One region of the Bacillus sp. ISL-47 genome, then DNA from elsewhere that is predicted to be linked to it. Evidence: riboswitches for the same ligand, from Rfam matches in the RefSeq annotation. Region 1 holds a riboswitch; the other holds the start of a gene.
The links. Region 1 has a riboswitch for thiamine pyrophosphate ahead of J7I93_RS16080 (3-oxoacyl-ACP reductase). Riboswitches for the same ligand answer to the same signal wherever they lie in the genome.

Region 1 (9,554 bases):
GGAAATCAACGGGCAAACTTTATAGTCCAAAAACAACAATCTATACGAAAAGAGCCTTTTTATTTTAGGCTATCCAATGGAACCGGAAATAATAAGTAAAAAATAATCGCTGCCGGCAAAGAAACAAGCATAGCAGCCGCTGGCTTTCGATAATGAATCCGCATGACTGCGAACAATATAATATTAAGCCAAATATTATGCCAGCTATTCCACCCATTATCGTAAACATACATGCCTTTATGGGCAAATAAAGCCTGGATAATGGTGAAAAAAGTAATCCAAACCGCTGAATAAATAAATGCATGCTTTTTATTTTCCGGATAACGCTGCAGGTATATGATCAGAGCCATGGGAGTAATAAAAAATGTAAAAAATAAATTAATGATGGAATGATTGATCCACTCAGCAGTAATTCCTCTGAATGCCCAAAGTGTATGGTTATAATAGAGCATGTTGTAGGTCAGATTAATAGCAATAAAATACAAAACGGTAGGGTATTGCTTCTTCCATTGTGACCAATCTATAAAGCGGTAAGCAAATAGAATCCATACCACCACAACAAGTAGTAAATACATAGCTTCTCACCTTTCGGGAAATATATATACAGCTATTTCCAATTTATTTAAAAGTATTCATCATTCAGAGGCTTTCCTTTGAATGGAATAGTATTTCTTTATATAATGTCTTTATTGTTTAGGAAAGGGAGATTATGATGCCAGAAAAAATGAATGCACCGGAGATAAAACTAATCGCTCTTGATATGGATGGAACTTTGTTGAATACGAATGACGAAATTCCAGAGGAAAACCGCGAGGCGATACGCGAAGCAAAGGAAAAAGGGATCGAAGTTATTCTAAGCACCGGCCGTTCCAGACTTACAGCCCGGGACCATGCGGACTCGCTTGAATTAAACTCGTATTTAATTACGGTCAATGGAAGTGAAATTTTTGGTCCGGAAGGGAATTTAATTTCGAGAACCGCAGTTGACTCTACTATCATGGAATGGATGTGGACTTTATCTCAAACACATAAAACCCATTTTTGGGCTACCAGCTGCGATCAGGTCTGGAACAATGAAATGCCTGAAAATATCCATGACTATGAATGGCTGAAATTTGGATTTGATATCACTGATGATGAAGTACGGGAAATCATTCATAAGGAGCTCCAATCAAAGGGTGATCTGGAAATTACCAATTCAAGCCTAACCAATATAGAAGTGAATGCACTTGGCATTAATAAAGCAAAAGGAATCCAACAGGTTACGGAAATTCTTGGCATTTCCATGGAAAATGTGATGGCAATGGGTGATAGCTTAAACGATATTGCGATGATTGAGGAATCGGGATGGGGAGTTGCAATGGGAAACGCCCAGGACATTGTTAAAGAAACAGCAAATGCTGTGACTGCTTCAAATGATGAAGCTGGCGTTGCGAAAGCGATTCGGAAATGGGCTTTATAAGATTTTCGACCTGGCAGGCACCTTGAGAAAAAATATTTCGTAAACTGTTTAATTTTTTTGGCTCTTTCCTTTGATTGTTGTTTTTGCTTTTGAATTCAGACCGTTGATTTCCGCTGCGGGGATTTGCTTTCCGCGGGGAGCGATGCGAGCCTCCTCGGCTTCGCCTGTGGGGTCTCGCACTTCCCTCTCTTCCCGCAGGAGTCAAATGCCCTCCGCTACAATCAACTCAGTTATAAAAACTAAGTTTGCCTTCAAATAGTAACAAACTTTACGAATACAGCAATTTTTTTAAGCGGTTTTACGCATAATTTCTGCTTCCAATTCAACCTCAACATTTCCTTTAATGGCCCTTGAAATCATGCAGGAAGCTTCAGCTTTTTTGGCCAGTTTCTGAGCGAGGGCGAAATCTCTCTCTGAGGCGTCAGTCTTCAGGGTGATTATAGGCCGGTGGATAATTTTTTTGTATGTAATAATCCCATTGGTGACATTAACAATCCCAATGGATTCCATGGTCAAGTCTTCTTTTTCAAGTTTACTCCGTTCCATCATCGCTGCAAGCGTAATAATATAACAGGTTGCAGCTGCCCCTAAAAGCATTTCATCCGGGTTTGTGCCGATTCCCGGACCATCCATCTCAGGCGGTATTGATACCTTCGTCTTTAGTTGTCCGGATTCTATTTTTCCAACATCATTGCGCAGGCCCGGCCAATGTGCTTTCAAGTAAAATTGATGCTCTGCCATAAGAAAACCTCCCATGATACACTACTATTATCGATATAAAGCCAACGTCAAATTGCACTTATTCACTACTATTAACGATATAGAGACAACGACAGAATTGCAAGACTTTACAGATTTCCATTTTCAAGCTAAGATGAAATCAGCCAACTTAATAGTTTTACTGCTAGGGGTGCCCGATGCGCGGGCTGAGAAAGAAACCGACCTGTTTTTTACCCTTCGGACCTGATCTGGATTATGCCAGCGTAGGAAAGTAGTAATAGCGGGAACGATCATTCCTTCTCATTTATTATTCAGCCAGGTCCATTTAAGGATCTGGTTTTTATTTTGTCCGAAAATAAGCAGATAACTAGGTTGGACACATCCATGCAAAGGGGAATTCAGATGAAACTTCAAGAACAAATTGTGCTTATCACAGGAGGGAGCAGAGGCTTGGGCAGGGAGACGGCCAAAGCTTTTGCAAGAGAAGGTGCGAGGGTGGTTATTAACTATTTTCATAGCGAAGAGAAAGCTTATGAGCTCCAAAATGAAATTGGTGAACGGGCTATTGCCATCCAAGCAGATATCCGGGATAAAAGACAGGTTGTGGAACTATTTGAAAAAGCGAAAAACCATTTCGGTACACCCATAACGACTATTGTTAATAACGCACTTGTAAACTTTAAATTTGACCCGGTAACCAAAAAAGATGCAGAAACGATTGGATGGGAAGACTTCCAAATCCAGCTGGAGGGTGCTGTTCGGGGAGCTTTGAATACCGTTCAGGCTGGCTTGGCTGATATGAAACTAAACGGCTTTGGGCGGGTCATTTCGATTGGGACAAATTTATTTCAAAACCCGGTTGTTCCGTACCACGATTACACGACCAGCAAGGCAGCTCTCCTGGGGTTTACCCGGAATATGGCAAACGAACTTGGGCAATACGGCATTACGGTAAATATGGTATCCGGTGGCTTATTAAAAACCACGGATGCAAGCGCAGTTACTTCAAATGAAGTCTTTGAAATAATCGAAAACTCGACGCCATTGAAAAAGGTGACCGATCCGGCAGAGGCAGCTGATGCCATTGTATTTTTCGCATCGCCATGGGCAAGGGCTGTTACAGGCCAGAATCTTGTCGTGGATGGCGGACTTGTTATGAACTAATTGTGAGGGGGACTTTAGATGAATATTTACGAGATTAGCAGTCTTTTAGAAAAAGTAAGAGCCGCAAATCCGCTGGTACATAATATCACAAATGTTGTGGTAACCAATTTTACTGCCAATGGACTCTTGGCAATTGGAGCATCACCTGTTATGGCTTATGCGCATGAAGAAGCGGCTGATATGGCGAAAATAGCCGGAGCACTGGTTCTGAACATGGGAACTCTTACCGAAAAAGAAGTACAAAGCATGCTAATCGCCGGAAGGTCAGCCAACGAGCATGGTGTTCCGGTAATCTTTGACCCAGTAGGTGTTGGGGCAACTCCATACCGGACAGAAACCGCCAAAAAATTATTGAAGGAATTAAATATTTCCATCATTAGAGGAAATGCGGCGGAAATAGCCAATGCCGCCGGCCAAGCTTGGAAAATTAAAGGGGTAGACGCAGGGGAAGCTCAGGGAAACACGACAGAACTTGCAGGAAAGGCTGCAAAAGAGCTTGGCACGATCGCAGTCATAACAGGCAAACAGGATGTTGTTTCTGATGGAGTTTCAACTTACACCATAAAGAACGGACATCCCTATTTAACAAAAGTAACAGGTGCGGGCTGCCTGTTGACTTCAGTAATTGGCGCCTTTTCTGCTGTGGAAAAGGACCCGGTTAAAGCAGCTGTTGCCGCATTGGTTGTGTACGGAACTGCTGCCGAAATGGCAGCAGAGGCAACGAATGATAAAGGGCCGGGAACGTTCCAAATTGAATTTTTAAATAGCTTGTTTAACATTACCGCTTCAGATATTGAAAAGCTCGGCGCTTTTGAAAAAGTCAGCGAATAGGGAGGAGTTAAAATGATAATAAACAAAGCATTAACAATTGCCGGATCAGATAGCGGCGGCGGTGCCGGAATTCAGGCTGACTTAAAAACGTTTCAAGAACTTGGGGTTTTTGGCATGTCAGCATTGACAGCCGTTACTGCCCAAAACACAAAAGGCGTACAGGGAGTTTATCCGATGACTGCAGAAGCAGTCGTTGCACAAATCCAATCGATCGGGGAAGATCTTGTGCCCGACGCAGTCAAAACGGGGATGCTTTTTAATGCAGAAATTATCGAGGGAGTATCCCGTGAGATTACCAGGTATCAATGGAAAAATGTTGTTATCGACCCAGTAATGGTCGCAAAAGGGGGTGCGAGCCTGCTGCAGAAAGAGGCCATTGCTGCTATGAAGGAATATCTGATCCCTTTATCGATTCTTATCACGCCAAATATCCCAGAGGCAGAAGTTCTAACGGGATTGAGGATTAAAACGGACCAGCAAAAAAACGAAGCAGCAAGAAAGCTGCATGATATGGGCGCGAAGAATGTCATGATAAAAGGCGGGCACGATGAGGCTGAAAACGATGCTGTGGATCTTTTATTTGATGGCCAACGCTTTTATGAGTTTAAAAGTAAAAGAATACAAACGGTTAATACACATGGAACCGGGTGCACTTTTTCGGCAGCCATAACGGCAGGCCTTGCGGAAGGGATGACTGTCTCGAATGCTGTGGAGCGCGCCAAGCGATTTATCCAGGCTGCGATTGAAGATGACCTGCAGCTGGGAAGCGGGCACGGGCCTACGAATCATTGGGCCTATAACCGAAGGAAAAAGGAGATTTTTGTTCATGGCAGTTAAACCTGAAGAAATGAGAAAATTATTAAGGGTCTATTTTATTATGGGCAGTGTAAACTGCAGCAACGATCCAGAAGAAGTTCTGCAGTCTGCAATTAAGGGAGGAATCACTCTCTTCCAATACCGCGAAAAAGGCAAAGGCTGTCTTCAAGGGAAGGAAAAGCTCCAGCTTGCAAAAAGACTGCAAACGATCTGCCGGGCAAACCATATCCCTTTTATTGTGAATGATGATATTGAGCTGGCAATTGAATTAGATGCAGATGGCGTTCATATCGGACAGGAAGACGAGCCGGCTAGTATGGTTCGGAAAAAAATAGGCAATAAAATTCTCGGTGTGTCTGCCCATCGTTTAGATGAAGCAAGGAAAGCAATTGCTGAAGGCGCAGACTATCTTGGAATCGGCCCGATCTATCCTACCTCCACAAAGGAAGACGCAAAAGCCGTTCAGGGTCTGAGTTTTATTAAAGTATTAAGAGCTTCGGAAATAAAGATACCTTTGGTTGGGATAGGCGGCATAACAGCGGAGAATGCTGCTCCGATTATCGGAGCTGGAGCAGACGGTGTTTCCGTCATCACAGCAATAAGCCAAGCTGATTCGCCGGATGCATCTGCCCGGTTGTTATATGAAGCGGTGAACGAGAAGTGAAAAAGCAAAAAAATGCCCATTAAGCCGGGCATTTTTTTATATTTAGGTTGAAATGAGAGCTATTTGCCAGGATTTTAGCGGAAATTTTTATTAATGGGAGTTTAAACAAGAATTTAGGGGTTGAGATACCGTCGTTTCTTCAAATATCATCAGCTTTCGGCATTTAATCATCAATTCCGGGTAATAAATCGTCAAATTTGCCATTTTATCGTTAATTTCCTTTATATATCATCAACTTAGGCTGATATATCGTCAACTGAAACATCAGTGGCCTCCCCAGCCAGGAAAAAGTTTATTTGAAGAATAGCTTTTTTATTTGCATTTTCATCAATTTATTTGCAAATGATGTCCCCATTGAATGAAAGCATGAAAATTCCATTCATTTTCCGATTTAACCGTTTGAAGTCATCCCGTTTAACCCATTCTATTAAGGGTAGCTTTTTAAAAAACAATGAAAAAAGAGGGATGGAGAATTGAAAAAATGGATGGGTGCCGGTCTCTATATCCAAGGCATAGTCTTATTGCTTATTGTGTATTATGGCTTTTTTACGGGTTTGGTTGCTGCTGAAACGAAAATAACGGAAATTGAAGGAAAAGTAGAAGAAAAATATCTTCAAGCTTCAATCGATAATTACCTGAGCAATTATAATATGCACCAGGAATATTGGATACGTATGGAAGGTGGAGAGTCCATAAGGTTGACTGCCTCTTTATACAAAGAATTCAGCCGGGGGAAAAGATTAAATTGGTGCAGATGAATGCCGGAACTATCATTTTTAAGCAATAGGTACTGCTTCATAGCAGGCCTCTTTTTTATGCCAGCTTTCCTTGTCAGAATAATTTCTATATTTTACAATAGTTTTATTGCTGCTTGGATAACCAAGAGCGGGGGTGAGTTATTGAACGTTTTAAAATGGATATTTACGAACAAACAGACACTTTCCGAGTTTCTGGCGGTAAGTGTGCTTTATTTTTTTGTACTGCTTTTTCTGGATTATCTTAAATTAAATCTCCTGCTGGGACTTGTTTTCATAATAGGAGTCCTGTTTCTAGCCAGACTGTTTGAAGCGTTAATTTCGCTGGCGCTTGGCGATCATGACCAGGAGATCCCACAAAAATATTATATCGCAATGTTTTTAATTGTACCGGTACTGTCAATCATGGTGCGGGCAGCGATTCTTTAAGTGTGCAGTGGAGCCTTATTCATGTTAATCTGATAGTCTGATAGTTTTTCTATGTAAGGAGATTATTCAATGAAACTTGTTTCCTGGAATGTGAATGGAATTAGAGCCTGTGTGAAAAAGGGCTTTATCGATTACTTTTATAATGTGGATGCAGATATTTTTTGTATCCAGGAATCCAAATTACAAGAGGGTCAGATAGACCTGGTTCTCGAAGGTTATCATCAGTACTGGAATTATGCGATTAAAAAGGGGTATTCGGGTACAGCCGTCTTCACCAAACAAGAACCGCTTTCGATCCGTTATAGCATAGATGATACTGAAACAGAGCCGGAAGGAAGAATTCTAACCCTTGAATATGAAGAGTTTTATCTTGTGAATGTCTATACGCCTAACTCTCAGCGTGATTTGGCCCGGCTTCCTTACCGCCTTGAGTGGGAAGAACGGATTCGTGATTATCTGTTGGAACTTGATCAGATCAAGCCTGTCATTCTCTGCGGAGATTTAAATGTTGCCCATCAGGATATTGATTTAAAAAATGCAAAGTCCAATCGCGGCAATTCCGGTTTCACCGATGAAGAACGCGGGAAAATGACCGGACTGCTGAATTCAGGATTTGTTGATTCTTTTCGTTACAAATATCCCGAGGCAGAGGGCGCCTACACCTGGTGGTCTTACATGGCTAAGGTACGCGAAAGGAATATCGGATGGCGGATCGATTATTTCATTGTTTCCGAGAGACTCAAAGATAAGATAAAAGATGCGCAAATTCACTGTGACATAATGGGCAGCGACCATTGCCCGATTGCTCTTGAACTAAATATTTAACCCCTGGATCAGAACAGGGGTTTTTATTTTTGAAAAATTCGGCAATACTTTTATTACTATTTCATAAAGGGCTGGTAAGATGAACAAAACAGAAATGCTGACACTTTTTGTTCTTATTGAAAGGGTATATCCGGGTTTTAGGATTAAAAATGACATCGTTCAATATTATTTTTCGCAATGCCAGGACATGGACTTTGACGAGGCGATGGGCTGCATTAAGGAGCATATCAGGAAAAGTCCCTATCCTCCGTCAATCAGCCATATTGCGGCTAAAAGCTTGCGTAATCATTTAGCTGCAACAGGTTTTGAAACCTATTCCTGGCACGAAGAGTATGTCCTGGCTTACGATATTTCTTAGCAGCCTCCTATGGTATCTATCCTTAAGACAATGCTATAATACATGGGTATGGATAAAAAGAAATGAAGGTTGAGGTTGCTTTTATGCTAAAAACACCGATTGGAAAATTCAGATTCATGGGCTTTCTTGAGGGAGGATCTCTACTGCTCCTTTTATTTATAGCCATGCCTCTTAAATATGCTGCAGGTATTCCGGAAGCTGTCAGAGTTGTTGGCTCTCTTCACGGGTTCCTGTTCATCACTTACCTTTTCGTCATTGCCTATACGACTTTTAAAATAAGATGGTCGTTAAAATGGGCTGCAAGTGCAGTAGCAGTGGCATTTATCCCATTCGGTAATTTTATTTTGGATGTCTTTCTGAAAAAATCATCCTTAACAGATTAATAGAAAGAGAGAGAGCCTGCGCTATGCAGGCTTTTTCATTTGCCAATTCTCTTACAATACCTGCCAAAATTTATGATAAGATAAAAGAAAGATTTGTAGAATAGGAGCCTGAAAATGGAGGATCAACTGCTATTATCTTATGTATTCCTAATTTCTGGCATTTTTATATTTTTTGAGGCAGTTTATAATGGTTTTAAAGTACAGAAGCATAGAGGAATCATATCAGAAACCTGGGTGCCTCAACTAGTTCTCTTTTTGGGAGGGGTCGCCCAGCCTTTGATATGGTTTGATCTTTTTGAATTGGAACCCCTTGTATACATAACTATTATTCTGCTTATCGCACTTATTTATCTTTCTTTACATTTACATATAAAAGGACGCGTATTTGTCGTCCATGAAACCTCTAGAGCCATTCTGCTTGAAAGAATCCGCCAGGAATTGGATCAATATGCAATCACCTATTCGGAAGAAGAGAAACCGGACGATAAAGAAAATACCTTTATACTTCCAGATGATGGCGCTGTCATAAAAGTTAGCTGGCGAGGGGAGGAAAAGCCGGTGTATACATACAGATTAAGTTTTAGAAAATGGTGGCGAATTTATTACTACGAGGAAATCAAGGAGAATATTAGAGAATCCTACAAAGAAGAGAGAGAAGGAAAGGTATTCTGGAAACAGATTTTGACTAATGCCGGCAGCGGTGCATTTATTTTAGGAATGTTGATCTTTATGTTTTTTACAATGATGCCCTAGAGAATTTGGAGCTCTGCAGACAAAATGCTGCAGGGCTCTTATCAGTTATTACGCTTGCCAGCATAATAAACTGCATAATACAACCAATTGTTGAATAATCATTTTAATGTAAGCGCTTTCTTATTTTAGGTCTATGTTAAAGCTCAAGGTTGATTTTAGCACCCATTGATTGGAGCGGAAGGTACAAAATCCTAGAAAATGCTTCCCGATCTCCCTTTGTGGATTGTATTCAAGGAAGCTTATTCCCAGTCGTACTGGCGTGCGGTTAAAAGGGAAACTAATTGCTGGAGGAGGTTTCCGGACCGCCAGCTGTTCTCTGAGTGCCAAATCAACAGAAAATTTAACATAGTCACTAACTATAAAGGGAGGTTGATTATGTCTTTAACCAAGAAGA
Region 2 (21,235 bases), on a different contig from region 1:
CAAAAGCGGGTTGTGAATGCCGGAAGCCAAATGCAGGTATGCTGCTGGATCTAGCAGAAACATATAATCTTGATCTTGCGAGCAGCATTATGGTTGGCGATCACGAGCGAGATATTGAAGCAGGTAAGAAGGCAGGCTGTAAAACAGTTTTCATTGGTTCAGATCCGACAAAAGCTGATCTTCAGGCAAATTCACTGTTTGAGGCAGTAGAAGATATTTTGGAAATGCTTAATTAAGAGAATAAAAGCCGCTTCGCAGATTGCTGAAGCGGCATTTTATTTTTCGATAATTGCCTATAAACTAGCGTGCTCCGCCAAGCTGCTGTTCAGCCATTTGGACAAGGCGCTTTGTAATTTCTCCGCCTACTGATCCATTTGCTCTTGAAGATGTTTCCGGGCCAAGGTTCACACCGAATTCTGTTGCGATTTCATACTTCATTTGATCAATTGCCTGACTGACTCCTGATACTAAAAGCTGATTAGAATTGTTGCTTCTTGCCATGTAAATCATCTCCTTTGGTGTAGTTTTCTTGATTGTTACAATCATAGCTTCAGAAAGTGAATAAAAATTTATTCATAGGTCCAATTGGTAATTAAAGGTATTTTGACTGCCGGCAAGTTTGTTATACTTTTTCATAGGGAGCATAAAGGGGGAAAGGAAATGAGTAAAAGGATTGTGCTTGCGGGAGGAAGCGGTTTTTTAGGCCAAGCTCTTGCTGACCATGTAAAAAAAAGGGGCTATACTGCTGTGATTTTGACCAGAGGCAGTTCTGCTGAAAAGAACGGGATTACATATGTACATTGGGATGGCAGAACGCTGGAGGATTCTTGGGTTCGTGAAATCGAAGGCAGTTATGCCATCGTCAATTTTACAGGAAAAAGTGTTAATTGCCTGTATACAAAAAAGAATCGGGAAGAAATCCTTGCTTCAAGATTGGATTCAGTCAGGATTTTAAAGGAAGCTGTTAGGGAAAGTTCAGCGCCGCCGCAGGTATTTGTTCAGGCTGGTTCTCTTGCGGTATTTGGAGATACCACCGATGTATGTGATGAGGATGCAGCTCATGGTGATGGATTTTCAGTTTCCGTTTGCCAGCAATGGGAGGAGGCCTTTTTTAATGACACACTGCCGAAAACAAGGCAAGTCATGCTGCGAATCGGATTTGCGCTCGGAAAAGACGGCGGGGCACTTGGTCCGCTGCAAATGCTGGCCCGTTATGGACTTGGCGGTACGATTGGGTCCGGCCGCCAATATATCAGTTGGCTGCACATGGACGACCTGAACGCTATGTTTATGGCATCCATCGAAAATGAGAACTATGAAGGTATTTATAATGCTACTGGAACGGCCCCTGTTACCAATAAAGAATTCATGAGGGTATTGCGCAAGGTCATGAATAAAAGCTGGGCTCCGCCTGCACCTGCACCATTAGTAAAACTGGGTGCGTATACGATCATGAGGGCTGACCCCAGCCTGGCGCTGACAGGCCGGAACTGCATTCCGAAGAAACTGCTCGAGCACGGATTTAACTTTAAGTTTACAAATCTGGAAGCAGCTTTGCGGGATATTATTTAAATGGGAAAACAGACGTGCTTGGGCGGCACGTCTGTTTTTCTAGGGAGGGGATAGTCCTTTATGTGCGTTTATAGCCTTAAGATACTCTTTCAGTGTCTTACATGAAATTTTACCAGCATCTAAACTCTGTTTAACCGCACATATATTCAACATACCCTCACAGCTCACCGTTATACAGCTGCAAATAGCCAAGCTTCCAGGAGGTGTATGCACTTAATAAAACCGCTGCCACCATAATAACGGAAAATGCCAAGTCTTTCCACGTGACGGTGATTTTATGATAGAATTGCCTGTTCTTATCGCCGGTAAAACCTTTCGATTCCATTGCCATGGCTGTTCTTTCTGCTTTGCGTATGGCCCCGGCAAGGAGAGGGACTGCATATCTTTTAAGCTCAGCTAGTTTTTCGGAAAAAGACCTTGCTTTACCTACTCCCCTTATCCGGTGAGCACTTCTGATAATCTCAAATTCTTCTTTTATTAATGGCAGAAATCGATAGCCAGCCATAATGCCATATGCAAGCTTCGGTGAAAGCCGGCATTGCTGCATTAAACTGAGCAGAAACTCTGTTGGCTTTGTGGTTAAAATAAACAAAAGGGACAGCGATGTAAAGCTTAACACGCGCAGCCCAAGTGAGAGGGCACGCTGAAAGCCTTCCTCAGTTAATGTTAAGATGCCCCAAGTCCATAGGATGGTTTCTCCTTGATCTGTCCTTGAAAAAAGAACAGCTGACCAGATGTATATGAATGCCATAAATAAGAAAGGCGAGAATAACAACAGCCACTTCTTAATTGACACCCTTCCAAGTATGAGTGTAGTACTCGCTGTTATTATCAGGGTGAGCAAGGGTGTGAGCGGATCAAAAAAGATAGATAAAATTAGTACGCAAATCACTACAGTGAGCGCTTTTATACTGGGATTAATGTCATGTAAGAGCATAATCTCCACTCCCCGTACGGATATCGTTCTTGAACTTTTCATAGTATGGAAGCTGAAGGGAGGCCTGCTTCATTATTTCCTGTTTGTTCCATAGGTCATCTGGCGTTCCCTCATAAATCATTTCTCCATTTGAAAGAATAATCACTTTATGTGCATAGGACTGGATTAGATCCATATCATGGGTGACCATAATGACGGATCCTCCATCGTGTATCTTCTCCTCTAAAAGAGCCATAAGTTCACGTGCAGTATTGGCATCCTGTCCAAATGTAGGCTCATCAAGCAGCAGCAAATCCTGCTTATTCACAAGCATGGTTGCAACACTTAACCGCCGTTTTTGCCCTTGGCTTAAGGAAAAAGGGTGAAGATGTGCCTGCTGATGTAAACGAACCTGCTTCAGTATAGTTTTAGCTGTTTCATTTATTTCCGCTTCTTCCATCTCCATAACTTTTAGGCTGAAAACAATTTCTTCAAACACAGAATCTGTAATAAACTGATGTTCCGGATTCTGGAAAATGTAGCCCATTTTCTGCCTCAATTCATTCTCCTTCCATTGGGGGAGAGAACGTCCAAGAAAGGAAATCTCCCCGGAGGAACCCCAATTTAATCTGGAGAGAAGTCTGGAAAGTGTGGTTTTACCGGATCCATTCGGTCCTGCTATTGCAATAAATTCCCCCTTTTTAACAGAAAAACTAATATCTTTTAACAGTTCATTTCCGCCTTTGCTAAAAGAAAGTCTTTGGACTTCAAGAATACTTTGATCCGCTAAGCCAGTTAAGACATTTTTCTTTTTTTCAAAAAGCCGAACTGCTGAATCAGGGTCTGCTAATCCCTTAATTAGTTCATTTTGGTTTAGCGGAAGGGCGGACCCGGAGTAAAATCCGGCTTTCTTTGCTATAAGGCCAGCTCTTACTGTGCTTGGCAGCCAGATTCCTTCTGACTGAAGCTCCTCTGCATAATCAGTAAAGCAGGCATCCGGCTTGCCATTAAATAAAATTTCGCCTCCTCGGTTCAAAACCAGACAGCGGTCAATTTGATCAATCCACTCATCCAGTTTGTGTTCAATGATCAGCAGTGTAAGTGAAAGCTTAGTTCTAAGCTTCTTGATGATGCTGGCAAGCTCGCTGCTTGAGGCAGGATCCAGATTTGCTGTCGGTTCATCAAGGATCAGGATCTCCGGTTCCAATGACAAAACACATGCCAAAGCCAGCTTCTGCTTTTGCCCTCCTGAGAGGGTGTGAATCCTAGCATGTTTATATGGGAGAAGGTTGACAAGTTCAAGTGCATGATCAATCTTTGGCCCAATATCCTCAGGAGGAATATTCATGTTTTCCAGTCCGAACGCCAGTTCATCCTCGACGGTTACCATACAAAACTGGCTTTCAGGATCCTGAAATACCATTCCAATGCTTCTATTAATCTCACCTGGTCTGAATGCGCTCAGCCATTTTCCCTTAAAAGAGACCAATCCTTCAAGATGGCCATCTACAGCCTCGGGGTACAATTTATTTAGGCAAAGTGCAAGTGTACTTTTTCCGCAGCCGCTGGGCCCGAGAATAAGAACTGCCTCCTCAGGAAAAAGGTTTAAATTCACACCATTAAAAACAGGGTTTTTCTCTTCTTCATGCCTAAAAGTAAGCTGCTTTGTCTTTAGAATAGCCTCGTTAAGCCGTAATTCCATTGTCCGGTTTTCCCCTTTTCCGTTCCTTGCCGATCGGGAAGCTGCTCAATGCACCTGTTTTTGCCAGACTTTCACTCAGCCATTTTCCGAGTAAACCTGCCAGTAAAGCGCCGCTTGCTAGCCGGACGAAAAACATGGCTGTCACATAACCTGGTGAAAGTGCAGCATAGCCTGAAATAAAATAACCCCATATAAAGCTTGTGACAGATGAGCCCATACCTGCCGCGATTAAAATCCAAGTGCGGTAATTACTCCATTTTGCAGCCGCAAAAACAGCTTCTGCGCCAATTCCTTGTATCATGCCCGAAATGATAAGGCGTGGACCGACGGCATTGCCAATCATGACCTCGACCGTTGCGGCAATGGTTTCCGATAAAAAGGCAGCCCCGGGCTTTCTGATAATATAGGCAGCAATAATCGAAACGATAAACCAGATTCCAAAGATAATATCATAGCCAATCAAGCCGAACATCCCAAAAAGTACGTTCCCGAATTGAAGAAAAACGAGATAAACCACCGCAAACACAACAGCCAAAACAGAAAGGACGATCACTTCACGAAGCTTCCATTTTTCAAGCATATGATTCAGCCCCCTTATTGGAAGGGCTGTTCGCAGACATATTAACTGTCATAACAATATGGGTGGAATCACTTTTTTTACATCCCTCGAATGCATCTTCAAGCGTTTTAAAAACAGCATGTGCATCTCCATCAAGTCTTGAAGCATAATGGACACCTTTTGAAAAAGTGCCCTGTGATTTTGCCAGCTCCACCTGGTCCATTATGACATCCATATATGTAGGGATTCCCATTGGATAAAGGGCAAATTGGGCGGCAACTTTCTGAAGGATACTTGAAGACTTTTCCTTATTTGCTCTCTCTTCATTTTCAGCTAGGTAGGCATCGCCTGCCGTATCTCCAGGACAGCCGTTTGAAAAAGTGCCATTGAAAACAACATGGTCGCCATGCTTGGCTGCTTCCAGGTAAATGGCTTTTACAACATCAAAGACATGAATGGAACGGCCGCGCACACATGTGCTGACATCATCAGTTTCCATCCATACCTTGCTTGTGTCCACTTCATTCAGTGCCGATAAAATAATATCCACAAACCGGTCAGACATAGGATAAATAGAAAATCTGCACCCTGTAATCTCGCTTGTTCCACATAAGAAATTTTCTTGCATACTGTCATTCCTCCTAATTTTTTATAAAAATAGGCTCTGTTAATCTTGCCTGTTGATTTCCGCTCCACGCACTCAGCGAACCGCAGGCGGTCCGGAAGCCTCCTCGGCGTCTAGCGCTTGTGTGATCTCCCTATGACTCACTTCACCCGCAACAATCAACAAGGGGCTGAAATCAACATTTAGCTTTATCACAGCCTAAAAATAAAAAACTGCATTTCCATGAGGAAATGCAGTTGAATGTTATCAATACATAAAAAATGATAGCCGTTCACCTGCACTTCCCCACGCTGGTATTATCCAGATCGGGTCATAAGGGTCAGAACGGAATGTTCTTCTCAGCCAAAAGCTCCCCTAGTGCAAACTTGATATGCAGTTTTTATTTGACTCCATCTTAATACGCGAACATTGAATTGTAAATGGATAATTTATAATTCTTTGAATTAAACAGTCTCTCAAATTGAAGTAGTCATTGCCAATTCCTACAAGCTAAAGAAAAATGTTTGCATTGTCCATGTCATGTTCTAATCAATTGCATTTCTTCATAAAAGTGTAATAGGACAATTTTACACCGAGAATAGGGGGCAAAGTAGATGATATACCGAATGCTTGCTTTAAATATTGATGGAACACTTCTCCAATCAAATGGAAGACTTCATAAATCCACTAAAGAAGCGATTGAATATGTACAGCAAAAAGGAATTTATGTAACGCTTGTAACGTCAAGGAGCTTTCCTTCTGCAAAGAAAGTGGCGAAAGCGCTGAAACTTAATTCTTTGCTGGTCACACACAGAGGGGCTTATATTGCCGCTTCTCCGGAAAAACCAATTTTTGTAAAACGTATACAGGAAGATGAAACGTTTGAAATAGTGCGCCTGCTTGAAGGCTTCACATGTCAAATCAGGCTGGTGCACGAAAAATATTCCCTGGCAAACAAAACAAAACTAAATTCCAATATGCTTGCTAAAACAGTATTTACTACAGGAGATCCCATCTTTTACTCACAGCAATTTGTAGATTCATTGAGCGATACCATTTTGGATGAACCTGTCACACCTCCAAAAATCGAAGTCTACTTTGAAGATAAAGAGGACCTGCAAGATGCTCATGATTCTATTAAAGGCATGTTTCAAAACATCGACATCATAAAACTGAATGACCTTCGCATGGATATTGTTCCCGCAGGAGTATCCAAGGTGAACGGATTGCTTTATTTGGGAGAACATCTGGGAATCTCAAGAAACCAAATGGTCGTTATTGGCGACTCTATAGATGATCTGGAAATGATCGAAGCAGCCGGCCTCGGTGTGGCAATGGGCAATGCCCCGGCGGAAGTGAAAAAAGCTGCAGACTGGCTAACCCGATCCAATAACCAAAACGGAGTCAGCTATATGGTCAAAGAGCACTTCCGCAAACAGCAACCGATCGAATTCCTGAGGAAAATGAATCTATTAAAATAAAGCAAACAAAAGAGAGTGCGATTATGATAATCGGCTCTTTTTTGATGAAAATAAAATTGAGAAATTGACGCAAAAGCAAGAGCAATAAGGACGCAATGCAGGCTGGAGCGGGGAGATGATGCAAAAAGGAGAGAAAGACGCAAAGAGTCGTGAAAATAACGGAAAAAAGTGCCAGGAGGACGCAAGCCCATTTGGGCACGAAGCATAAAAGTAGCGGCACGACGCAAAAGCAGGATTCCGGCTTAACATATATCAATGCCACAAAATATAGCCATTAAGCAATTTACCAATCTAGTAGGAATCTTTTACCCTATATTGACCTCCTTTACCCGTTTCTGTACACTTAAAGAAGTTTGTCAGCAACAAAGAAAATCGACTTTTTAGCTGCCGTTAGCTAACAGAATGATGGCAGTTTTCATTATATTCTTTTTAAAAAGGTGATCGCTTTGAAAATTTCAATATTAGGTATACAGGATGAACGGTTTCATCGGCCGCTTCGGCTGATTGGAAATCTATTTTTCGAGGAGTGCGAAGTGGTTTTAGGAGAAGCTTTAGAAGCTGATTTAACGATTGGTTTTCGCCTGGAACAAGGTGCCAGCTTTAAGGCACGAGCAGAACTGACCGACAAAGAAGGCCAAAAAAGGCTGGCTGTTTTTGAAAAAGCATTCGTACCTGCTAAAACGGAGAAAGAGAATTTCAAACAAGTGAAAAATGCTGTTTCTCATGTATATTTGACAGTTCTGCAGAACTGGACAGGCATTACGCAAAAGTGGGGGATTTTAACTGGGGTTCGCCCTACGAAACTTCTTCATCGCGCAATGCAAAACAAGACGCCACAGCATGAAGTCCATCAGCAGCTGAAGGAAGAATATTTGATTACGGACGAAAAAATTCGGCTAATGCAGAATATCGTTGATAGGCAGCTGGCTGTTGTTCCGGATTTATATAACCTCCAAAATGAGGTCAGCATTTATATTGGAATTCCTTTTTGTCCGACAAAGTGTGCTTATTGCACGTTCCCGGCATATGCTATTAACGGCAGACAGGGGTCTGTGAACTCCTTCCTTGGCGGTCTGCATTATGAGATGCGTAAAATTGGTGAATGGCTGAAAGAAAATAATGTTAAAATTACGACTGTTTATTACGGCGGCGGGACACCAACAAGCATTACCGCGGATGAAATGGACATGCTTTATGAAGAAATGTACACGTCTTTCCCTGATGTACAAAATATCCGTGAGGTAACAGTGGAAGCTGGCCGTCCCGATACAATTACACCTGAAAAACTGGAAGTGCTGAAGAAATGGAATATTGACCGCATCAGCATCAATCCGCAATCTTATATCCAGGAAACGCTGAAGGCAATCGGCCGTCATCATACAGTGGAAGAAACAGTTGATAAATTTCACCTTGCCCGCAATATGGGGATGAACAATATTAATATGGATTTAATTATTGGTCTTCCCGGGGAAGGTGTATCCGAGTTTTCCCATACTCTGAATGAAACGGAGAAACTGATGCCGGAATCTTTAACTGTCCATACATTATCTTTTAAACGTGCATCTGAAATGACAAAAAATAAGCAAAAATATAAGGTTGCCGATCGGGAAGAAATCGAAAGAATGATGAAAATGGCGGAAAATTGGACGAACGATCATAACTATGAACCCTATTACTTGTACCGCCAGAAAAATATTCTCGGCAATCTTGAAAATGTCGGCTATGCACTTCCAAACCAGGAGAGCATCTATAATATTATGATCATGGAAGAACTGCAAACAATCATTGGCCTTGGTTGTGGAGCCTCAAGCAAATTCATTGATCCTCAAACAGGAAAAATAACTCATTTTGCCAATCCGAAAGACCCCAAGTCATATAATGACAGCTTCGAGCATTATGCTGACGAGAAATTGAAAATTTTAAATGAACTGTTTAATAAAAAACAAAGATCCCTGACTGAATAGGCAGGGATTTTTTGTATGTTTTTAGAAAATTTAGTTAAAAATTAAAGGACTTTATCTCAAATAAATAGAATGAAAGAAATAGGTATAACTGGTTATAAGCTAATATAAAATGAAAGCGTTTACAATAAGGAGGAGTAGCAATGATGATGCAAACACCTTTGACTATGACCCAGATGATTAAGAGGGCAGAACAGTATTTTCCAAAGAAAATGGTCGTATCCAGGACGTCCAGCGGAATTAAAAGATTTACATATAAAGAAATTGCAGAACGAACCCGCAAGCTCGCAGAAAGCCTGCAAAAGTTAGGGGTTGATAAAGGGGATAAGGTCGGAACGCTGGCCTGGAACCATCATCGCCATCTTGAGGCCTATTTTGCAATCCCATGCAGTGGAGCCGTCCTCCATACGATTAATATCCGCCTGTCGCCTCAGCATATTTCCTATATCATTAATCATGCTGAAGATAAGGTGCTGCTCATCGATCCCGACATTGTTCCGCTAATCGAGAAGGTGAAGGATGAACTCAAGTCCGTCAAGGCATATATTATTATGACCGACGACAAAGAATTGCCGGAAACATCGCTCTCCCCAGTTTACCATTATGAAAAATTGGTTGAAGAAGCAAGCGGAAATTATGAATATCCTGATGATTTGGATGAAAATTCAGCTGCAGGGATGTGCTATACCTCTGCTACAACCGGCAATCCAAAGGGTGTCGTATATTCACACCGGGGAATTGTCCTCCACAGCATGGCACTGGGAATGGCCGATAGTGCAGCTGTTAGCGAGAAGGACATCGCACTTCCTGTTGTCCCAATGTTTCATGTAAATGCCTGGGGGCTGCCATTTGCTGCTGTTTGGTTCGGGACGACACTCGTATTGCCTGGCCCTTACTTTACTCCAAAGCTGCTGGCTGAGCTCATCGAGTCAGAAAAAGTAACCATTACAGCCGGGGTGCCTACAATCTGGCTGGGCCTTTTAAAAGAGCTGGATGAAAACGAGTATGATATGAGTTCGCTCCGTTCGGTACTTTGCGGGGGATCTGCAGCTCCGAAAGGTATGATTAAAGCGTTTGAGCAAAAACATAAAATTCCTTTCATGCATGCCTATGGAATGACTGAAACAAGTCCGCTTGTAGTCATTTCGACTCTAAAAAGCTATCAGGAAGAGCTTTCTGCGGTGGAACAGCTTGATATTAAAGCCAGGCAGGGCATCCTTGTTCCAGGCTTGGAGATGAAAGTTGTCGGCAAGGATGGAGAAGCCGCATGGGATGGAAAGGAAATGGGCGAGCTTGCGATAAGAGGCCCCTGGATTGCATCCGAATATTACAAGGATGAACGGACAAATGAAGCGTTTCGCGATGGCTGGCTGTATACGGGTGATGTCGTGACAATAGATGAAGAAGGGTTTATGAAAATTGTTGACAGAACGAAGGACTTGATCAAAAGTGGAGGAGAATGGATATCCTCTGTGGATATAGAGAATACCTTAATGGCACACGAAGCTGTATTCGAAGCAGCAGTAGTTGCTGTGCCTCATGAGCAATGGCAGGAACGGCCGGTAGCATGTGTTGTCTTAAAAGAACCTTTTAAAGGCAAGACAATGAAAGAAGAATTATATGAATTCCTTAAACCGCAATTTGCGAAGTGGTGGCTTCCGGATGATATTTTGTTCCTTGAGGAAATCCCAAAGACTTCTGTTGGGAAATTTCTAAAGATGGCATTAAGGGATCAAGTTCAAAAAGAATATACAGGAAATACACAGTAACACATTAATTAAGGGCAGCATCCTTATTTTAGGTGCTGCCCTTTATCTATGAAAATAAATGACAAAATTTAAAATTTTTAGACATAATGCTTTTTAAATATAATAATACTCTTTATAATAAAAGAAACGAAGAAAAGGAGGGGAAGGATTTTGGCAATAGATTTTGTAACTGATACTGTCAATCTGCAAATCGAAGGGCGTGTTGCAGCCGTTGAGATGAACAGGCCGGAATCATTGAATGCATTAAATATTGAAATGCTAAAAGGTTTATTGGCGATAATGAAGGAAGTAAGCCATATGGATGAGGTAGATATCGTTGTCTTAAAAGGAAACGGCCGTGCATTTTCCTCAGGCGGAGATATTAAAACGATGCTCCTGGAAGCAAATGAAAGCGATTTCTCCTCGGTTATGGAATGTATCAATGAGCTGGTTGTAACCCTTTACAGCATGCCGAAGCTGACCATCAGTGCAGTTGCAGGGGCAGCAGCCGGCCTTGGCTTCAGTCTTGCATTAGCAACAGATTATATATTGGCAGAGAAATCCAGCAAACTGGCTATGAATTTTATTGGAATAGGATTAATCCCGGATGGAGGCTCTCATTTCTTCCTCCAGCAGCGTATAGGCGAGGATAAAGCCAAGCAATTAATCTGGGAAGGAAAAGCACTTTCTGCGGACGAAGCGCTGCAGATAGGCCTTATTCATGAAGTGGCTGAAGACGAATTACGCACCGCTGTTGAATCGAAGCTAAGCAAATGGCTTAACAGCCCAACAGAAGCCATGATCAAGACGAAGAAAATCCTTGCAGATAAAAACCGTCCTCTTTTACTAAAAGTACTGGAGCTTGAGAAACTCGGTCAGCATAAGATGAGACAAACCGAGGATCATCAGGAAGGTATCCAGGCCTTTATTGAAAAAAGGAAACCTGTCTTTAAAGGAAAGTAAATAGATTTTAAAGAAAGGCTCTGTTAAAGCTTATTGTTGTTGTTAGAAATCCTGTTGATTGGAGTGGAAGGCACTAATCCCGCGAAAATGCATGCGCATTTCCTTACGACGAGGTGTTTATACAAGGATGCTTATTCAAAGCCCTGCGGGAGTAGCGCTCCAAGGAAGACCCCGCAGGCGCACAGCGTCGAGGAGGCTCCCGGTAGCCCCGTGTTCGCTGAGTGCCTCGTGCTGAAATCAACAGCCAAATTTAATAGAGCCTAAAGAAAAAGCAAAGGGCAAGCGCCCTTTGCTTTTTTATCTATGAAACAAAATAAGTTTTCCTGCTGGAGAAGTGCAGCGGTGAGTTTTTTCATCCAAGCCCTTTTCCTTGAGCATTTTTTCTCCGAGACCCTTTGCGTCATCATCATTTGCTGCCTGGAAGGACTCTTCCAAAATCTTTTCCCCGTCCTGCTCAAAGGCAGTAAGTTTGTATGTTTTCATCTTCATTCCCCCTCTTTATTATAAAATTCAGATAGTTACTATTATTCTTGCATAATTTTTGTGAATGTGCAAAAGAAATTTATAAGCCAAAGCCTCGTCGGGCTGAAATGGGCTGAAGGGCAATTACAGGAGTCAATAGCTCCCATTGAAGCAGAGAAAACAAGCTGAAGGCCTTAATTTAAAACGAATCTTGCCTATACGGAAGAAAAACTTAATACTTAATATTTTTTTTTGTGGAAAATTGAACCTTTTTCGCCTTTTGTCCGTATTACAAGTTAGGCAAAGGAGGAGTTAGAAAATGTCATTGCAGCTTGAACATGTTACAAAGCGTTTTGGCCAGTTTACGGCTGTTGATAATTTGTCTCTGTCGATACCCGAGAGTGAGATGTTTGGATTTCTTGGGTCAAACGGAGCAGGTAAAACGACAACGTTTCGGATGATTCTGGGATTGCTGGATCCTAGCGGAGGGAAGATTACTTGGAACGGAAAGCGGATTGATTATTCAACTAGTCCGCTGATTGGCTACCTTCCTGAAGAAAGAGGGTTGTATCCGAAGCTTAAGGTAAAGGACCAGATTGTATATCTTGCAAAGCTCAGAGGAATGAACAAGCAGGATTCTTTAAAGGAATTAGACTATTGGCTAGAGCGCTTTAAAGTCCCGGAAAATGCAAATAAAAAAGTGGAGGAGCTCTCAAAAGGAAATCAGCAGAAGATCCAATTTATTACGGCTGTCATTCATAAACCGAAGCTTTTGATTTTGGATGAACCTTTCAGCGGGCTTGACCCTGTTAATGTGGAGCAGCTGAAGGAAGCGGTTTTGGAACTAAAAGACAATGGTACGACGATTGTTTTTTCTTCTCATCGGATGGAACATGTGGAAGAGCTTTGCGAGCATTTATGTATTATGCAGAAAGGCAGGCCTGTCGTACATGGTTCTCTCAAGGAAATTAAACGCTCCTTTGGAAAGAAGAATCTTGTAATCCACGCTGATTATGATTTAAGCTTTTTGACCAATAGCCCTGGTGTAATTAAGTCCAGGAAGACTGCGGAAGGAATACATATACAGATTTCAGGAGAAGAAGCGGCTGAGGGAATATTTAAGGAGATTGCTGAGAGGGGCTTTGTCCGTAAATTTATGCTGGAAGAGCCATCCCTGAATGACATTTTCATAGAAAAGGCAGGTGCTTCCTATGAATAATTTTATGACTATCCTTCTTCATACCTATCTTAGCAAGCTGAAAACCAAATCGTTTATTATTACGACCGTTATTACTGTGCTGATTGTGGTAGGTCTTGCGAATCTTTCCGGCATTATTGACTTTTTTAATAAAGAAGATGAAGAAAAAATCGCAGTTATTGACCAGACCGGTGTGCTTTTTAGTTCATTGGAAGAGCAAATGAAGGTCATAAACAAGGACATCGTCCTAGAAGCTTACAAAGGTACAGAAGAAAGAGGAGAAGAAGCTGTCAAAGAGGGTAAATACAAGGGTTTGCTGCTGCTGTCTTTTAACAAGGAGAATCTCCCCGAAGCAGCCTATAAAGCAAGAAGTATTGCTGATTCTGCCGTTCCTTCCGAATTGCAGAGCGGACTGCAGCAGCTAAAAACCCAGCTGGCTGCTTCGCAAATTAATCTTAGTCCTGAGGAGCTGGGTAAATTATATGAACCTATTGATTTTAACCAAATAGCCCTGGAGGAAAATGCTAAAACTGAGGAAGAACTGAACCAGGCGAGAGGCCTGGTTTACGTCCTGTTATTTGTCATCTATTTTGCTGTTATCATGTATGCAAATATGATTGCCATGGAAGTAGCGACTGAAAAATCCTCCCGGGTGATGGAAATTCTAATTTCCAGTGTGTCGCCGATCAAGCAGATGTTTGCCAAAATACTGGGCATCGGACTGCTCAGCCTGACACAGATGGCATTGATTTTACTGGTAGGCTACTATTCAATTAAACAAAATCTCGATTCAATGGAAGGCGGCTTTTTTGAATTCTTCGGATTTGGGGATATTCCTGCCTCTACAATCGCCTATGCACTTATCTTTTTCTTGCTTGGATATTTTCTTTATGCGACTTTGGCGGCTTTTCTTGGTTCGCTTGTCAGCAGGATAGAAGATATCCAGCAGATGATTACACCGATGACGATGATGGTTGTTGCGGGCTTCATGATTGCCATGTTCGGTTTGAACCAGCCGGAAGCACCCTTCGTGACGATCACATCTTATATTCCATTTTTTACGCCGATGCTAATGTTCATGAGGGTCGGAATGCTGTCATTGCCTGCATGGGAGCCTTTGCTAGGTATTCTTATTCTTTTGGTAACCATTACAATACTAGCTGTGTTTGGCGCAAGAGTTTATAGGGGCGGCGTATTAATGTACGGAAAATCCAACTCTTTTAAAGATATTAAAAAAGCTCTTCAGCTAACCAAAAATGAATAAGAAAGGGAAAAGCTCCGTTCCAAGCGGAGCTTTTTTCATGGCTAAAATTTTTTAAGCAAACAATGCCTTTAATCCTTCGAATGCAAAGTAAACGCCAAATCCGATCAGGGATAATCCAGAGAGAATGGAGATGAGAATAATACCTTTCGATGTCAGGAACTTGCGGAAGCCTGTTGTCAGGCCTGCTACAAAAAGATCCCAGAGCATAAGTCCGATAAAAATCATCGTACTGTACAAAAAGAGTTCGGCTTTTCCATAAGCAGCTGCTGTTTTTGCCAGAACTGATCCGTAAATGCCAAGCCAGAACAGGATAGAAAGTGGACTTGAAACGGACATAATGAAGCCAGAGAAAAAGCATTTGAACAATGAATCTTTGCTGCGGACGTAGTTAATGGATATTTTATTGGCATTAATAATGCTCTCAAATCCTGTATATAAGAGAATAAATCCCCCAAATAGCCACAGAAAGATCTGTACGATTGGAGTGTCCAAAAAGTGCACAAGACCGAGGTATACAATCAGCATATAAAAGGCATCCGCAAACATGGAGCCTACTCCGACAATCCAGGCATGCCAAAAGCCGTTTTTAATGCCTTTTTCAAGTCTGACTGCGTTAACCGGCCCTATTGGGGCTGCTAAAGACAGTCCGAGAAAAACATAACTTAAATAAATTCCAATTCCCAACAATGACCACTCCGCCCATTTATTTTTCCGCAGGCTGTATTTTCATCCCTTGGAAAGAGTACTTGTACATTTTTATGCACAAGCCTCCATGGTTAAAACCGGATAGGGATTTTCCCGAAAACTTTTTAGGAAAAAAAGAAGTTTATCAACTAATTATAATAGGAACGTGCATTCGCTTTTTGGATGAGTTAAAATGGAAGAAAAGGAATGAAAGGAAGTTAATATGAAGAGGGTAACGTTTATTCATGCTGCTGATCTGCATCTGGATAGTCCGATGGCAGGGTTGAAGAGTTTGCCTCAAGCTATTTTTAAAAAGCTACAGGAAAGCACGTTTGCGGCATTCTCCAAAATTGTTGATGCAGCTATTATCAATGCGGTGGATTTTGTTATTCTGGCTGGGGATTTGTTTGATGGGGAAGACAGGAGCATTAGGGCGCAGACCCGCTTTCGCAAAGAGATGGAGCGTCTGGCTGAGAGAGGGATTCCTGTTTTTGCGGTTCATGGAAACCATGATCATATGGAGGGACAATGGGTCCATATGCCAATGCCCGATAATGTCCGTATATTTTCGCATGAAGTTGAAGTGATGAAGCATACAGTTGAAAATGGCACCTCTGTCCATTTATATGGTTTCAGCTATCCAAGGAGACATGTGCTGGAGCGGATGATTGACCGTTACACAAGGAAGGCTGGAGCCGATCTGCATATCGGGATCCTTCATGGCCACTTTGAAGGAAGCAGTGAGCATGACAAATATGCTCCATTCCGATTAAAGGATTTGATTGAAAAAAACTTTGATTATTGGGCGCTCGGTCATATACATAAACGGGAAGTATTAAACGAACAGCCTCCAGCCATTTATCCTGGCAATATACAGGGGCGAAACCGGAAAGAAACGGGTCCGAAAGGATGCTATTTGGTTGAATTGACTGAAACGGGTGCAAAGACAGAGTTCCTGGAAGCATCAGCTGTAATATGGGAAGAAGTGAGAGTGAATGCTTCAAATGCTGATTCTTTTCATGATCTATTTGAAATGTGTAAAAGACTGATTGAAGATAAAAGGCAGAACACGAAGGGGACAATAGTTAGTCTTACATTAAACAATGTCACCCTTTCTGGCCACGAAATGAAAAGTATCGCAAATGGTGAGATGCTTGACGCCTTGCAGGAGGAAGAAACAGAAGAGGAAGCATTCGTGTGGGTTTCCAATCTGGCTGTAAATGAAAAAAGAATCTGGAGTAAAGAAAAACTGGTAAAGGAATCCGATTTTTTCAGCGAGCTTTTTAAAACAGCAGAGCAAATTGCAGATAATGCAGATAATAACGAAAGTTCTCTTCCTTTGTATGGTCACCCGCTGGCAAGAAAATATTTGGAAGAGCTTCAGGACGATGAAAAGCGCAGGCTTGCCGGGGAGGCAGAGGCCCTGCTTATAGACCTTTTATACAAAGAGCATGCTTAAACAGCTGTATATATTGAAGGAGGTGGGGATATGAAAATAACCGATATACATATTTATGGGTACGGAAAGTTAACGGATTTTAGTTTAACGGATATTCAATCCTTTCAAGTGATCTACGGTGAAAATGAAGCTGGCAAATCCACCATCATGTCTTTTATCCATAGCATCCTTTTTGGCTTCCCGACTAAGCTGCAGTCAGAGTTAAGGTATGAGCCAAAGGAAGGAGCAAAGTATGGAGGGAGGCTTAAAGCGGTTTTTCCTGGAGAGGGGAAGGCTATTATCGAGCGTGTAAAGGGAAAGGCTGCCGGAGATGTTAGCGTTATTCTTGAAGATGGAACAAGGGGAGGGGAAGAGCTATTAAGCGAACTTCTTCACCATGTTGATAGGTCCCTCTTTCAATCTATTTTTTCCTTTAACATCCATGGTTTGCAAAATATAAACCAAATGAAGGGTGAAGACCTGGGACGATATTTATTTTCAGCAGGCTCATTGGGGACTGACCAGCTGGTAACAGCGGAAAACACGCTTCAAAGAGATTTGGAAAGCCGCTTTAAGCCAAACGGAAAAAAGCCGAGTTTAAACATAAAGTTAAATGAATTGAAAAAGCTGCATCAGAATCTGAAAAAAGCGGAGCAGCAAAATGAACAGTATTGGACATTACTACATGAAAAAGAAACGCTTGAAAAGAAGATAACAAGGATGCAGGATGACCAGCAGTATACACAGCAGAAGCTGTATCGCTTAAAGGAATGGCGGGAGCTTTATCCGCTGATTACAGAGGAAAGAGAGCTAAAAAGAGAAAGGGAACAATTTAAAGACATTTCATTCCCTGTTGATGGAATGGCGAAGGTTGAAAAACTTGAAAGTCTCATTCACCCGCTGGAGGGGCGTAAAGCAAGTCTGGAGGCCAGGATAGGCACTCTTAGACAGGAGCTGGAGAAGAATAAGCCTGATTATAATCTGCTGGAGAATGAGCCGCAAATAAATGCAGCAATTGAGGGAATTCCATTATTGGAAAAGCTTAGGCAAGAAGAAAGCGAATTATCATTGAAGCTTGCAAACCTTACAGAGGAAATTTTGATCCTTCAGGAAAAGCTTCATCTTCAAATTGATGAAACACAGCTGGAAGAAGTAGACACCAGTGTGTTCATGAAAGAAAAGGTAAATAAAGCTCAAATGCGCCATAATCGCTTGCTTACAAAAAAGTCGGAGCTGGACGAGCGCTTTAACGATGAAAGGTCAGCATTGGAGGATATCGAAAGCAAATTGGACGGGCTGAAAGACCAGCTGCTAACGGAAACGGAACGGGCAGCTATTAAGGAAAAACTGAGCCTTTCAGCAGATAGGAATCTCCTTGAAAAAGAACTGGAGGATACACAGGAAAGGATTCTTTTCCTCCATAAAGCTGAAGAAAAAGAGCGGAAAAATAGTTCTAAAAAAAGAAAGCAGGAAAAAGCTCAGCTTTTAGTAATAGGAATTCTTTTTGCTGTATTGTTTGGATGGGGATTGTGGAGCCAAACGTGGGTTCTTGCATTTGCAGGTTTGATAGGAATAGCATATTGTGGCTTCATGGTTACTAAAAAGCATTCGCAGGAAAATCACAGCTTTATAAAAGATGAAATAGTCGCTCTTGCTGAAAAAGAGAGCACACTAAAGGACAAATTGAAACAGCCTCAAATTCAGCATGCAGCTAAATTGGAGGCACAGCTTCAAGAAGACAGCGAATTGCAAAGCCTGCTCCGTCAATATAAGTTTCAGCATGTGCAGGCCAATGAGAAATATGAAAAAGTCATTGGATCTTTTGAAGAATGGGAAAAGGAATATGCTGATGTTGACAAAGAAATGATTGGACTTGGGAATTTGCTATTCCTTCCTGCCGATATCTCCAAATCCCATTTGCCTGAGGCTTTTAGCCTTATTGAACAGCTAAAGGCGCTTTACAGGGAGAAGAGTTATGTAATGGAAAGAAAAACTGCAGCAGCCCAGGGAATCCAAGAGAAGCTAATCAATTTTCAGCACCTAAAGGAACTTTTGAATGAGCAGCAGGGCAGTGTCCAAGAAGTCGCATACCAATTTAGAAAAAGACTGAAGGAAGAAACGGAGAAACATATTAAGCTGGCAGAAAGAAAAGCCAAGCTCCATGAGCTGGAGGATGAATATAGCACAGTTCTTGCTGAACTCGAACACTTTAATAAAGAATACGATCAGCAGCTGGCACTTGCGGGAACAGAAACAGCTGAAGATTATCGAGAAAAAGGTATAGCAGCACAGAAATTAGCTGAGCTTGATGAACAAATTAAACAAATCCGTAAACAAATTAATATTCAATCCTTCTCACAGAATGAAATTGATAAATATATGAATGTGGAAAATCCAGAAATGGCCATTCATAATCTTACTGAAGAATTAAACAAGCTTCGTGACAGTATCCCTTCTCTGCAAAGCAGCCTGGCAGAAATAAAGTATGAGATTCAGCTGCTTGAAGAGGGAGGGACTTATGCTGAACTGCTTCACACATTTGCTTTATTAAAAGCTGAATTTGAGGAAGAGGCCAGAGAATGGGCCAAGTATGCCGCTGCGAAGGATATTCTGGAAAAAACGATTAGCAGCTTTAAAAATGAACGTCTGCCTAAAATGCTTGAAACGGCAGAAGAATATCTTTCATGTTTAACAAATGGGAACTATGTCCGCATTTACCCTAAAGAGGAAGGGCACGGGTTTCTTATTGAAAGCAAGGAAGGTGCAACTTTTGAAGCAAAAGAGCTGAGCCAGGCAACTGCGGAACAGATATATGTTTCCTTTAGGCTCGCGCTGGCGATGACTATTTACGGAAAATATCCCTTCCCGATCATTATTGATGACAGCTTTGTTAATTTTGATCATGTCCGGACTGAGAAAATGATCAGCTTGTTAAAAAATATTCCAGACCGGCAAATTTTATTTTTTACCTGTCATAAACATCTGCTTCCATATTTTCAGGAAGAACAAATAATGTCGGTTACGAAGGAAAAGCTGCCTGTTCGAAAATGACAGGCAGCTTTTTATATTTAGGCTCTATTATACTTGCCTGTTGATTTCCGCTCCAGGCACTCAGCGAACAGCGGGCAGTCCGACGCTCCTTGGCGCTTAGCGCCTGTGAGGTCTCCCTTTGACTCGCTTCTCCCGCTGGACTTTGAAAAGCTTCCTTGTATAAACACCTCGCCGTAAGGAAATGCGACTGTATTTTCGCGGGATTAGTGCCTTCCGCTCTAATCAACAGGTGCTAAAATCAACATTTAGCTTTAACACATCCTATATTTAAGAGAAGGAAGAAAATCTAACAAAAAGTTAAAAAGTATGTAAGGAAACCTTACACATTTCATGTTTTTCCTGATTTTATGCTTTATGCTGGTAAAAAGTATTCAGGAAGGAGAATAAAAGTTGCCATGGCCCATTCAAATATTTATACTTGCTGTTTTTCTTCTTGCAGGGAATTTTGTTGTTGCCGTCTTTCATATTCCGCTCCCCGGCAGTGTAGTGGGGATGATTATGCTATTAGCCCTTTTGGTAAAAGGTTTAGTTAAACTGGATTGGATAGAGAGAATAGCAGCCTTTCAAATCAAACACATGACCCTATTGTTTATCCCCTTTATCATTGGATTGTTTTTATCTCCCAATTTTATTCCACTATTGGATTTTCATTTTATTCTAGTACTGATTGTAAGCAGCTTCTGCTGTCTATTGGGAACAGCGTACTCTGTTCAATGGGTTGAAAAAATAAAGAGGAGGAGCTAAAAATGAGTTCAATTTTATTCACCAGTATAGGTTGCATAACGATGACTCTTGGCAGTTACATCGCGAGCTTGCAGATCTTCAGAAAGTTTAAGAAAAGCTGGCTCAATCCCCTGTACACTGGAACAGCCCTTCTGATCATCATTCTCCTTTTATTTAATATCCCTCTTGCTGACTATCAAAAAGGAAGCAGTTTATTTGAGCTGCTTTTGCAGTTGTCCATCGTCTCTTTTGCAGTACCATTGTATAAAGAATGGCCACTAATGAAGAAACATTTTAAGAAGATATTATCGGGTGTGTTTTTTGGAACCTTTTTAGGTATATTTGCGGTTTATCTGATGTCCCATGCTTTCCATTTTAGCGAGGAAATCAAGGCGTCTCTCATTCCGCGCTCCATAACGCTGCCTGTTGCCTTAACCGTTTCTGATGGCCTTGGAGGGACCACTGCCTTTACTGTTTTTTTTGTTCTTTTTTCAGGCCTGTTCTCTGTCATGTTAGGCCCCAGGCTTTTGCAACTTCTTGGAATTAAAAGCAAAGCAGCAAAAGGCCTTGCGATGGGCACCTCCGCTCAAATGCTTGGCGCCAATCGGTCGCTTCTGTGGGGAAAGGAAGAAGGGGCCATGGGATGCATAGCAATGACAACATCCGCGATTTTGCTATCTTTATTGATTCCAGTGTTTTTGCTTTTACTGTAATAAAATATCAAAAAATGGAGAACGCCTATTCATCCAATGATGAATGGGCTTTTTGTGCTGGATAAAGCAAAAAACGCAGTCAGACCGTTAGAATGGTAAATGATTAGTTTAGTAGGGGAATGGGTCTGTATGGTATACTAGGTTAATAGAATTGCGTGTTTAAAAAGGAGGAAAAAAGCCTGCTTGGAATTTTTCC

Region 2: another riboswitch for thiamine pyrophosphate. It lies ahead of J7I93_RS12020 (YkoF family thiamine/hydroxymethylpyrimidine-binding protein); the one in region 1 lies ahead of J7I93_RS16080 (3-oxoacyl-ACP reductase).

Annotation. Positions count from the first base shown of each region.
Region 1 covers NZ_JAGGQS010000047.1:6,325-15,878, forward strand. Annotated here, with positions in the region: gene J7I93_RS16065 (CBO0543 family protein) at 60-575, opposite strand; gene J7I93_RS16070 (Cof-type HAD-IIB family hydrolase) at 713-1,462, shown strand; gene J7I93_RS16075 (OsmC family protein) at 1,751-2,203, opposite strand; TPP riboswitch at 2,359-2,469, shown strand; gene J7I93_RS16080 (3-oxoacyl-ACP reductase) at 2,585-3,346, shown strand; gene thiM (hydroxyethylthiazole kinase) at 3,365-4,177, shown strand; gene thiD (bifunctional hydroxymethylpyrimidine kinase/phosphomethylpyrimidine kinase) at 4,190-5,014, shown strand; gene thiE (thiamine phosphate synthase) at 5,004-5,657, shown strand; gene J7I93_RS16100 (hypothetical protein) at 6,131-6,415, shown strand; gene J7I93_RS16105 (hypothetical protein) at 6,557-6,841, shown strand; gene J7I93_RS16110 (exodeoxyribonuclease III) at 6,911-7,666, shown strand; gene J7I93_RS16115 (hypothetical protein) at 7,746-8,024, shown strand; gene J7I93_RS16120 (DUF3817 domain-containing protein) at 8,108-8,407, shown strand; gene J7I93_RS16125 (hypothetical protein) at 8,522-9,160, shown strand; gene J7I93_RS16130 (dicarboxylate/amino acid:cation symporter) at 9,536-9,554, shown strand, end outside.
Region 2 covers NZ_JAGGQS010000035.1:456-21,690, forward strand. Annotated here, with positions in the region: gene J7I93_RS11990 (D-glycero-alpha-D-manno-heptose-1,7-bisphosphate 7-phosphatase) at 1-236, shown strand, start outside; gene J7I93_RS11995 (alpha/beta-type small acid-soluble spore protein) at 301-501, opposite strand; gene J7I93_RS12000 (TIGR01777 family oxidoreductase) at 661-1,572, shown strand; gene J7I93_RS12005 (energy-coupling factor transporter transmembrane component T family protein) at 1,730-2,509, opposite strand; gene J7I93_RS12010 (ABC transporter ATP-binding protein) at 2,496-4,190, opposite strand; gene J7I93_RS12015 (ECF transporter S component) at 4,174-4,770, opposite strand; gene J7I93_RS12020 (YkoF family thiamine/hydroxymethylpyrimidine-binding protein) at 4,763-5,377, opposite strand; TPP riboswitch at 5,640-5,740, opposite strand; gene J7I93_RS12025 (Cof-type HAD-IIB family hydrolase) at 5,968-6,834, shown strand; gene J7I93_RS12030 (coproporphyrinogen III oxidase) at 7,281-8,798, shown strand; gene J7I93_RS12035 (long-chain fatty acid--CoA ligase) at 8,939-10,564, shown strand; gene J7I93_RS12040 (enoyl-CoA hydratase) at 10,715-11,506, shown strand; gene J7I93_RS12045 (YhzD family protein) at 11,804-11,989, opposite strand; gene J7I93_RS12050 (ABC transporter ATP-binding protein) at 12,288-13,187, shown strand; gene J7I93_RS12055 (ABC transporter permease) at 13,180-14,430, shown strand; gene J7I93_RS12060 (LysE family translocator) at 14,482-15,114, opposite strand; gene J7I93_RS12065 (metallophosphoesterase family protein) at 15,338-16,573, shown strand; gene J7I93_RS12070 (AAA family ATPase) at 16,604-19,603, shown strand; gene J7I93_RS12075 (CidA/LrgA family protein) at 19,994-20,347, shown strand; gene J7I93_RS12080 (LrgB family protein) at 20,350-21,039, shown strand.